Regions from separate parts of the Geodermatophilus sp. SYSU D00079 genome, predicted to be linked through region 2. Evidence: riboswitches for the same ligand, from Rfam matches in the RefSeq annotation. Region 2 holds a riboswitch; the other holds the start of a gene.
The links. Region 2 has a riboswitch for thiamine pyrophosphate ahead of ACI79E_RS16675 (alcohol dehydrogenase catalytic domain-containing protein). Riboswitches for the same ligand answer to the same signal wherever they lie in the genome.

Region 1: linked by a shared signal. The riboswitch ahead of ACI79E_RS11265 (ECF transporter S component) and the one ahead of ACI79E_RS16675 (alcohol dehydrogenase catalytic domain-containing protein) in region 2 are both predicted to bind thiamine pyrophosphate.

The regions. Positions count from the first base shown of each region.
Region 1 covers NZ_JBJGZS010000011.1:43,999-49,024, forward strand. The annotation lists gene ACI79E_RS11250 (aminotransferase class I/II-fold pyridoxal phosphate-dependent enzyme) at 1-346, shown strand, start outside; gene ACI79E_RS11255 (Mut7-C RNAse domain-containing protein) at 350-1,066, shown strand; gene ACI79E_RS11260 (Nramp family divalent metal transporter) at 1,174-2,466, shown strand; TPP riboswitch at 2,632-2,735, shown strand; gene ACI79E_RS11265 (ECF transporter S component) at 2,703-3,350, shown strand; gene ACI79E_RS11270 (ABC transporter ATP-binding protein) at 3,422-4,768, shown strand; gene ACI79E_RS11275 (energy-coupling factor transporter transmembrane component T) at 4,765-5,026, shown strand, end outside.
Region 2 covers NZ_JBJGZS010000022.1:28,966-33,991, forward strand. The annotation lists gene ACI79E_RS16665 (TetR/AcrR family transcriptional regulator) at 1-403, opposite strand, end outside; gene ACI79E_RS16670 (DUF4386 domain-containing protein) at 505-1,224, shown strand; gene ACI79E_RS16675 (alcohol dehydrogenase catalytic domain-containing protein) at 1,235-2,248, opposite strand; TPP riboswitch at 2,241-2,350, opposite strand; TPP riboswitch at 2,402-2,495, shown strand; gene thiM (hydroxyethylthiazole kinase) at 2,488-3,285, shown strand; gene thiE (thiamine phosphate synthase) at 3,282-3,953, shown strand; gene thiD (bifunctional hydroxymethylpyrimidine kinase/phosphomethylpyrimidine kinase) at 3,950-4,780, shown strand; gene ACI79E_RS16695 (DNA polymerase IV) at 4,939-5,026, shown strand, end outside.

The DNA.
Region 1 (5,026 bases), on a different contig from region 2:
GGAGAAGGCGCTGCTGGACGCGATGCGGGCCCTGGTGGAGGGTGCCGCGTCGATGGAGCGCCCGCCGCGGGTGGACCTCCCCTCGCCGCAGGGCCTCGAGCTGGAGCAGGTCATGACGCCCCGGGAGGCGTTCTTCGCCCGCGTGGAACAGGTGCCCGCGGCCCAGGCGGTCGGGCGGGTGGCCGCCGAGCTGGTCAGCCCCTACCCGCCGGGCGTGCCGGTGCTGGCGCCCGGCGAGCGGATCACCCAGGAGGCCGTCGACTACCTGACCAGCGGCGTGCAGGCGGGGATGCTGGTCCCGGACGCCGCGGACCCGTCGATGGAGACCCTCCGCGTCGTCGCGTGAGTCGTGGCCGTCGTCGTCCGGGTGCCGCCGGAGCTGGCCTTCCTCCTCCGCCCGCGGGACCGCCCGTCCCGCGAGCGGCGGCTGGCCTTCGACCCCGACGCCACGCTCGGGCACGTGCTGCGGGCCGCCGGCGTCCCGCCGACGGAGGTGGGCGGGGTGCGGCTGGACGGCGTCCCCGCCGGCCCGGAGGCCCGCGTGCACCGGGACGGCGTGGTCGACGTCGTCCCCCTGCCCCGGCCCCAGCCCGCACCGCCGGGCGGCTTCCTCCTCGACGTCGGGCTGGGGGCGCTGGCCCGGCGGCTGCGGCTGCTCGGGGTCGACGCGGCCTGGTCCAACGACGCCGACGACCCGGAGCTGGTCGAGCGCGCGAACGCCGAGGAGCGCGCCCTGCTCACCCAGGACCGCGGGCTGCTCATGCGCCAGGCCCTGGTCCGGGGCGCGCTGGTGCGCGGCAGCCGGCCCGACGACCAGCTGGCCGACGTCCTCGACCGGTTCGCCCCCCTGCTGGCCCCGCTGACCCGCTGCACCGCCTGCGGCGCGCCGCTGGCGCCGGTGGCCAAGGCGGCGGTCGCCGACCGCCTGCCGCCGGGCACCCGCCGCAGCTACGACGCGTTCTCCCGCTGCCCGGCGTGCGACCGGGTCTACTGGCACGGCGCGCACGCCCGCCGGATCGGGGCGCTCGTCGCCGCGGCGGAGCGGCGGGACCACGGCACCGCGTAGGACAGCCTCACCTCGGCCCCCGGGGGCCACACGTTGGCCCCGGCGTGTCAGCGGGCGCGGGCACAGCGAGGAGTGCCCATCCACCGTCGCACCGCTGCGAGGCCGCCGTGTACCTGTCGAAGACCGAGGCCGCAGTCCTCCCGACCACCCTGGTCGGCTCGCCCGAACGGAGGCCGGCACCGGGCAGCCGCCGCCGGATCTGGCCCCTGCTGGGGCCGGCGTTCGTGGCCGCGGTGGCCTACGTGGACCCGGGCAACTTCGCGACCAACTTCTCCGGCGGCGCCTCCTTCGGCTACACGCTGCTGTGGGTCATCGTCGCGGCGAACCTCATGGCGATGCTCATCCAGTCGCTGACCGCCAAGCTCGGGCTGGCGACCGGGCGCGACCTGGCCACCCTGTGCCGGGAGAACCTGCCCCGCCCGGTCACCAAGGGGCTGTGGGTGCAGGCCGAGGCGGTGGCCATCGCCACCGACCTGGCCGAGATCGTCGGCGGCGCGGTGGCGCTGAACCTGCTGTTCGGGGTGCCGCTGCCGATCGGCGGGGTCATCACCGCCGTGGTCGCGTTCGTGCTGCTGGCCGCGCAGTCCCGCGGGCACCGGCCCTTCGAGCGGGTCATCGCCGGGCTGCTGCTGGTCATCGGCCTGGGCTTCGGTTACACGCTGGTCAGCTCCGGCGTCGACGCCGGCGGGGTCGCCTCGGGCATGGTGCCGTCGTTCTCCGGGTCGGAGAGCCTGCTGCTGGCCACCGGCATCCTGGGCGCCACGGTCATGCCGCACGTCATCTACGTGCACTCCGCGCTCACCCCGGGCCGCTACGGCGACGTCGTCACCGCCGGGCGCACCGAGAGCGGCCGGCGCCGGCTGCTCAAGGCCCAGCGGATCGACGTCCTGGTGGCCATGGGCCTGGCCGGGCTGGTCAACGCCGCGATGCTGGTCATCGCCGCGCAGCTGTTCACCGCCGACGACGGCATCGAGTCGCTGGAGAGCGTGCACGCCGGGCTCGGCGACCAGCTGGGCACCGGGGCGGCGCTGGCCTTCGCCGTCGCGCTGCTGGCGTCGGGGTTCGCCTCCTCCTCGGTCGGCACCCACGCCGGGCAGGTGGTCATGGCGGGGTTCCTGCGCCGCCACATCCCGGTGCTGGCCCGCCGGCTGATCACCCTGGCCCCGGCGCTGGCGGTGCTCGTGCTGGGCGGGGACCCGACGACCGCGCTGGTCTGGTCGCAGGTCGTGCTCTCCTTCGGCATCCCCTTCGCCCTCGTCCCGCTGCTGTGGCTGACCTCCCGCCGCTCGGTCATGGGCAACTGGGTGAACCGGCCGGTCACCACGATCGCCGGCGCGGTCGTGGCCGCGCTGATCATCGGCCTCAACGGGCACCTGCTCCTGGGCTTCGTCCTCGGCTGAGGCGGCCCCTCCCCCTCTGGCGAGATCCCGCGATCTCGCACGTCCCGGAGCCCCGGGGCGTGCGAGATCGCGGGATCTCGCCGTCGTGGGGGCCGCGCCGGAGCCGGCGGGGGAGCGGCCGGACGGCGGCACCGGCGCAGCGGTCTAGGCTGGGCGGCACAACCGAACACACAGCAGGGGAGCGCCTCGGCGCTGAGAGTGCGGGATCCCGCAGACCCTCGAACCTGATCCGGGTCATGCCGGCGCAGGGAGTCTGGAGGAAGAACATGGCCGAGCAGGCCGTCCGTCCGTCGTCGGCTGCGCCCACCCGGGGCCGCCCCGGCCGCTGGCGCACCGTCGACATCGTCGTCACCGCCGTCCTCGGCGTCGCCTTCGGCGTCGTCTTCTGGGCCTGGGGCCTGCTGTGGGCCGGCACCGGGACGGCGTTCGCCGCCTTCCCGCCCGGGCAGGCCTTCATGTACGGCGTCTGGCTGGTGCCGGCGGTGCTCGCGCCGCTGGTGGTCCGCAAGCCCGGCGCCGGTCTGTTCGCCGAGCTGGTCGCGGCGGTGGTCTCCGCGCTGCTCGGCTCCGCCTGGGGGACGACGACGATCGTCTACGGCATCCTGCAGGGCCTGGCCGGTGAGGCCGGGTTCGCCGCGTTCCGGTACCGCTGGTTCGGCTGGGTGCCCGCGCTGCTGTCGGCGGTGCTGGCCGGGGCGATGGCCGCCGTCCTCGACCTCTTCTACTACTACCCCGACTGGACCGCGGGCTGGAAGACGACCTACGTCGGCCTCGTCGTGGCCGGCACCGCGGTCGTCGCCGGCGTGGGCAGCGTGCTGCTGACCCGGGCGCTGGCGGCCAGCGGCGCGCTGTCGTCGTTCGCCTCCGGCCGCACCCGGCACTGAACGGCACCGGCCCGGCCGCCGTCGCGCTGGCCGGGTGGGGGTTCCGGCACGCCACCCGCCGCGCGTGGGCCGTGCGCGACGTCGACCTGCGGATCGAGCCGGGTGAGCGAGTGCTGCTCACCGGCGCCTCGGGGTCGGGCAAGTCCACGCTGCTGCGCGCCCTGGGCGGGCTGCTGGACCCCGAGAGCGGCGACGCCGTCGGCGTGCTCACCGTCGACGGCGTCCCGCCGGACCGGAGGCGGCAGCGGGTCGGCATGGTCTTCCAGGACCCCGACGCGCAGCTGGTCATGACCCGCGCCGGGGACGACGTCGCCTTCGGGCTGGAGAACGCCGGCGCGCCGCCCGCGGTGATCTGGCCGGCCGTCGACGCGGCGCTGGACGCGGTCGGCTTCGACCTCGGCCGCGACCGGCCGACCGGGGCGCTGTCCGGCGGGCAGAAGCAGCGGCTGGTGCTGGCCGGTGCCCTCGCCCCGCGGCCGGGGCTGCTGCTGCTGGACGAGCCGACCGCCCAGCTGGACCCCGCCGGCGCCGAACTGGTCCGCGGCGCGGTCACCCGGGCCGTCGCCGGCCGCGGCGCCACGCTGGTCGTCGTCGACCACGACATCGAGGGCTGGCTGCCGCTGGTCGACCGGGTCGTGGAGCTGCTCCCGAGCGGTGGCGCCGTCGAGCACGGGGCCGGGTGGACGCCGGCGCCGCTGCGCTTCCCCGACCGCTGCCCGCACCCGCCCGGCGAGCCGCTGCTCACCGCCGCCGCCGCCGGGTACACCCACCGCGGGTCCGCCGTCCCCGCGCTGCCGCCGACCGACGCCGTCCTCCGCGCCGGCCGGACGCTGGCGGTGACCGGCCCCAACGGCACCGGCAAGTCCACGCTGGCGCTGCTGCTGGCCGGGTTGCGCGCGCCCACCACCGGGCAGGTCACCGCCGCGCCGGCGCTCACCGCGGGCCTGCGCCGTCCCGGCCGGCCGCCGTCGCGCTGGCCGGCGGCGGAGCTGGTGGAACGGATCGGGACGGTGTTCCAGCACCCGGAGCACCAGTTCCTCACCGGCCGGGTCCGCGACGAGCTGTCGCTGGGGCCGCTGCGGTCCGGGGCCGGCGCCGCGCAGGCCCACGCCACCGCCGAGGAGTTGCTCGAGCGGCTCGGCCTGGCCCCGCTGGCCGAGGCCAACCCGTTCACCCTCTCCGGCGGCCAGCAGCGGCGGCTGTCGGTCGCCACGGCGCTGGCCACCCGCCCGCGGGTGCTGGTCCTCGACGAGCCGACCTTCGGGCAGGACCGCGACACCTGGGCCGGGCTGGTCGCGCTGCTCGCCGAGCAGCAGGACGGCGAGCGGGCGCTGTGCCTGGTCACCCACGACGCCGCGGTCGTCGCCGCGCTGGCCGACGACGTCCTCCCCCTCGGCGCACCGGTGGCCGTGCCGTGACCGCCCCGCTCGCGCTCGGCCCGGCCCGTCCCGTCCCGCTGTCGGCGGTCAACCCGGTGGCCCAGCTCTCCGCCATCGCCCTGGTGACGGCGGTGCTGCTGGTCAGCGGCGACCTGGTGACCCCGGCGGTCCTGCTCGCCGCGGAGCTCGCGCTGCTGCCCGCCGCCGGGCTCACCCGTCCCCGCGAGGTGCTGCGGCGCACCTGGCCGCTGCTGCTGAGCGCGGCCGGCGTGGCGTGGGTCAACGTCGCCTTTGGGG
Region 2 (5,026 bases):
CGGCGGAGAAGCCCCCGGACCGGAAGGTGCCGGTGACGGCGTCCATGTAGCCGAGGACGGCGGGCGTCCGGTGGGTCCGGGACTCGATCGCCTGCCGCGCCCACGGGTGCCGCAGCACCGCGCGCCGCGCGGACAGCACCCGCTCGCGCACCGCCGTCCGCCAGTCCAAGGACGGGTCGGGCGCATCGAACTCGCCGATGACGGCGTCGACCATGCCGTCGAGCAGCTCGTCCTTGTTCGCGACGTGCTTGTACAGGGCCATCGGCACGACCCCCAGCTCCTGGGCGAGCCGCCGCATGCTGACCGCGTCGATGCCCGCCTCGTCGGCGAGCCGCACGGCGGCGCGCAGCACCCGTTCCCGGCTGAGCGGGACACGCCGCGCGCCGTCCACCTGCTGGGCCATCCCACCCCTCCGATCGACGGACCCTTGACGAGTGTACGTCGTACACCTACCGTCGGCGCCATGGGTGTACGCCGTACACCTGCAGAGGGAGGGAGCTGGTCATGCACTCGCACCGGAGGACAGCGGTCATCGCGGGGGTCTTCTTCGTCGTCGCGGCGGTGGCGGCGGTCATCGCGTTGGCGCTCTACCAGCCGGCGCTGGGCGACCCGGACTACGTGCTCGGCGCCGGCGCCGACACCCGCGTGCTGTGGGGCGGCTTCCTGGAGGTCGTGCTCGCCGCCTCGTGCATCGGCACGGCGGTGACCCTGTACCCCGTCGTCCGGGAGCACGGGGAGGGCATCGCGCTGGGCTACGTCTGCGGCCGCCTGCTGGAGGCCGCGGTCATCGTCGTCGGCATCGTCAGCGTCCTGTCGATCGTCACGCTGCGCCGGAACGCCGCGGACGGCGGGGGCACGGACGACGGGACGCTGGCCGCCGTCGCGGAGTCACTCGTGGCCCTGCACGACTGGACGTTCCTGCTGGGCCCGGGCCTCGTCATCGGCGTCAACAGCCTGCTGCTCGCCGTCCTGGTGTACCGGTCCCGGCTCGTGCCGCGCTGGATCGCCGTCCTCGGCCTGGTGGGCGGCCCGGTCGTGTTCGCGTCGTCGACCGCGATCCTGTTCGGCCTCTACGACCAGGTCTCCGTGTGGGGCATGGCCGCCGCGCTGCCCGTGACCGCCTGGGAGATGAGCCTCGCCGTCGTCCTGATCACCCGGGGGTTCCGGCCCGCACCCCGCCCGGCCGTCCCGGTCGCGCGCCCCGCGGTGACCGTCCCCGCCTGAACCGCCCAGGTCAGGGCACGAGCACCGCACGGCCCACGACCCGGCCGGCGCGGAGGTCCCCGAGCACCCGGGCGGCCTCCGCGAGCGGGTGCGTGGTGACCGTGGCCACCAGGCGGCCACGCGCGGCGAGGTCGAGGGCGTCGACGAGCTCGGCGCGACGGTTGCCCACCGAGGTGACGATCCGCTGCTCCGGGACCACCATCGCCAGGGGCGTGATCTCGACCCGGTCGAAGCTGTAGCCGACGTAGACCAGCGTCCCCCGCTTGCCGAGCGCGGCCAGCGCGGCCGCGCCGGTCTCGCGGGTGCCCACCAGCTCGAAGACGACGTCGGCGCCGCGCCCGCCGGTCGCCCTCCGCACGGCCGCTGCCACGTCCTGTCGCGACGCGTCCACGGTCACCTCCGCGCCCAGCTCCGTGGCCAGCGCCAGCCGCTGCGCGGAGCGGGCGACGGCGATCACCCGGACGCCGGCCTCCCGCAGCACCTGTACCAGGGTCAGGCCCACCCCACCCACGCCGTAGACGACGGCGTCCTGGCCCGGGGTGACGCCGGAGACGTCGACCGCGTGCAGCGCCGTCGTCCCGCTGCAGCACAGCGTGGCAGCGGTGGGGAGGTCGACGCCGTCCGGCACCGGCACCGTGGCCGAGGCCGGGACGACCAGCTGTTCGGCGAAACCGCCGTCCGTGGCGAAGGCGAGGAACCCGAGCGGCTCGTCGCACAGGTGGTCCTCGCCGGCACGACACCACCGGCACCGGCCGCAGGCGTGCTGGTAGTGCACCGCCACCCGGTCGCCCACGGCGATCCCGCTGACATCGTCCCCGACCTCGACGACCACGCCGGCGACCTCATGGCCGAGGGTGATCGGCGTCCGCGCGGGCGTGAGCAGCCCGTCGAGGAAGTGCAGCTCCGTCCCGCACACGCCGGCGGCGGCGACGTCCAGCAGCACCTCGGCCGGCCCCGGGACCGGCCGGTCGACGTCCTCCAGCACGAGGGGCTCCCCGGCCCCGTGGAACCGCACGGCACGCATGTGGACTCCATCCCTACGCCGGCATGACCCGGACAGGTTCGAACGGTCGGCGGCCCCAGCCGCCCTCTCAGCCCACTCGGGCGGGCTCCCGCGGTACGGGCGCAGGTTAGCGCGCCGACCCCCGCCGGCCGTCCGGCTGTTAGGTTCGGCGGCAGAAGTGACACGGGGTGTCCCTGCGGGGGCTGAGAGCACACCCGTCGAACCTGCTCCAGTTCGTACTGGCGAAGGGATGTCACGGCGTGGATGCCGACGACCTGCGCGCGGCCCGGGCGGCCCTGCGCGCCACCACCCCCCTGGTGCACTGCCTGACCAACACGGTCGTGCAGACGCTCACCGCGAACGCCCTGCTGGCCGCCGGCGCGGCACCGGCCATGGTCGACGCCCCGGAGGAGGCCGCCGACTTCGCCGCCGTCGCCTCCGCCGTGCTGGTCAACGTGGGCACGGTGAACGCCCGCACCGCCGAGGCGATGCGCCTGGCGGCCCGGTCGGCGGGCGCCGCCGGCACGCCGTGGGTCCTCGACCCGGTGGCCGTCGGCGGGCTGGCCTTCCGCACCGGGCTGGCCACCGAGCTGGTCGGGCTGCGGCCCACGGTGGTCCGGGGCAACGCCTCGGAGGTGATGGCGCTGGCCGGCGCGGGCGGCGGCGGCCGCGGGGTGGACAGCACGGCCGGCGCAGACGCCGCGGCCCCGGCCGCGGCCGACCTGGCCCGCCGCACCGGTGGGGTGGTGGCCGTCAGCGGCGCGGTCGACCTGGTCACCGACGGACGGCGGACGGTCCGCGTGGGGGGCGGGTCGGAGCTGCTGACCCGCACGACCGGCGCCGGCTGTGCCCTGGGCGCGCTGGTGGCCGCCTACGTCGCCGCCACCGGGGACGCCCTCGCCGGCACCGTCGCCGCGCACGCCCACGTGGCGCTGGCCGCCGAGGTCGCCGCCGACCTCGCCGACGGCCCGGGCACGTTCACCCCGGCCTGGCTGGACGCGCTGGACGCCCTCGACGGCGACTCGCTGGCCGGCGCCGACGTCCGGGAACACCGGTGACCCCCTTCGACCCAACCCTCTACCTGGTGACCGACACCGCGCTGTGCGCTCCCCGGCCGGTCGCCGACGTGGTCCGCGCCGCGGTGGCCGGCGGGGTCACCGCCGTCCAGGTGCGCGACAAGACCGCGACCCGCCGGGAGCTGCTGGCGCTCACCCGGGCGGTGCAGGCGGCGCTGGCCGACCGCCCGGACGTGGCCGTCGTGGTCAACGACGCGGTGGACGTCGCCGCGGTCGCCGGCGCCGACGGCGCGCACGTGGGCCAGGACGACCTGCCGCCGGAGGAGGCCCGCGCACTGCTCGGGCCGGACCGGCTGCTCGGGGTGAGCGTCTCCTCGGCGGCCGAGCTCGACGCGGTGCTGGCCCTGCCGGCCGGCACCGTCGACGTCGTCGGCCTGAGCCCGGTGTGGGCCACCCCCACGAAACCGGACGCCGCTCCCGGGCTGGGTCTCGAGGGCACCGCCGCGCTGGCGGCCGCGGCCCGCGCCGGGGGCCTGACCGCGGTGGCGATCGGCGGCATCGACGCCGGCCGGGCGACCCGGGTGGCGCGCACCGGCGTGGACGGCCTCTGCGTGGTGTCGGCGATCTGCGCCGCGGCCGACCCCGGGGCGGCGGCCCGCGCCCTGCGCGCCGGGATCGCCGCCGGCCGTCCCGCGGAGGCGCACCGGTGACCGCGCCGCGCGTGCCGGTCGCGCTCACCGTGGCCGGCAGCGACCCCAGCGGCGGCGCCGGCATCCAGGCCGACCTCAAGACCTTCAGCGCGCTCGGGGCCTACGGGACGGCGGTGCTGACCGCCCTCACCGCGCAGAACACCCGCGGTGTGACCGGTGTGCACCCGGTGCCCGCGGAGTTCGTCGCCCAGCAGCTGGACACGCTGCTCGACGACGTCCCCGTGGCCGCCACCAAGCTCGGCATGCTCGGGACGGCCGAGGTGGTGGCCGCGGTGGCCGGCGTCCTGGCCGCCCGACCCGCCGGCCCGGTGGTCTGCGACCCGGTGATGGTGTCGACCAGCGGCCACCGGCTGATCGACGAGACCGCCGTGGACGCCGTCCGCACCACCCTGCTGCCGCTCGCCGACCTGGTCACCCCCAACGTGCCCGAGGCGGCGGCGCTCCTGGACACCGCGCCCGCGACCGACGTCGACGGGCTGGTCGCCCAGGGGGAGGCGCTGCTGGCGCTCGGGCCGCGGGCGGTGCTGCTCAAGGGCGGCCACCTCGGCGGGGAGGAGAGCGTCGACGTCCTGGTCACCGCGGCCGGCGCCACGCCCACCCGGCGGCCGCGGGTGACGACGACGGCCACCCACGGCACCGGCTGCACGCTGTCCTCCGCGCTGGCCGCCCTCGCCGCCGCGCAGGGGGCCGACGACTGGCTGCCCCTGGTGGAACGGGCCCGGGACTACCTGCAGGCCGCGCTGGCCGCCGGCACCGCGCTGGGCATCGGCTCCGGCGCGGGGCCGGTGCACCACTTCGCCGGCATCTGGGGCCCCACGGGCGGGTGACCACGGGACCGCTGCTCGCCGACACGCCGCAGCGGGCGCGTCCTCGCGCAGGGAACCGATGATCGACTGCGCCGCGGCGCGCTCGGGGGCGTCCACGTCACCCGGTCGGAGGACCGGCGACGATGGGGGCAGGGCCGGCGACAGCGAGGAGGTGGGGCGTGCGGCGGGAGGCGAGCATCCTCCACCTGGACCTCGACGCCTTCTTCGCCGCCGTCGAGCAGCGGGACAAGCCGTCGCTGCGCGGGC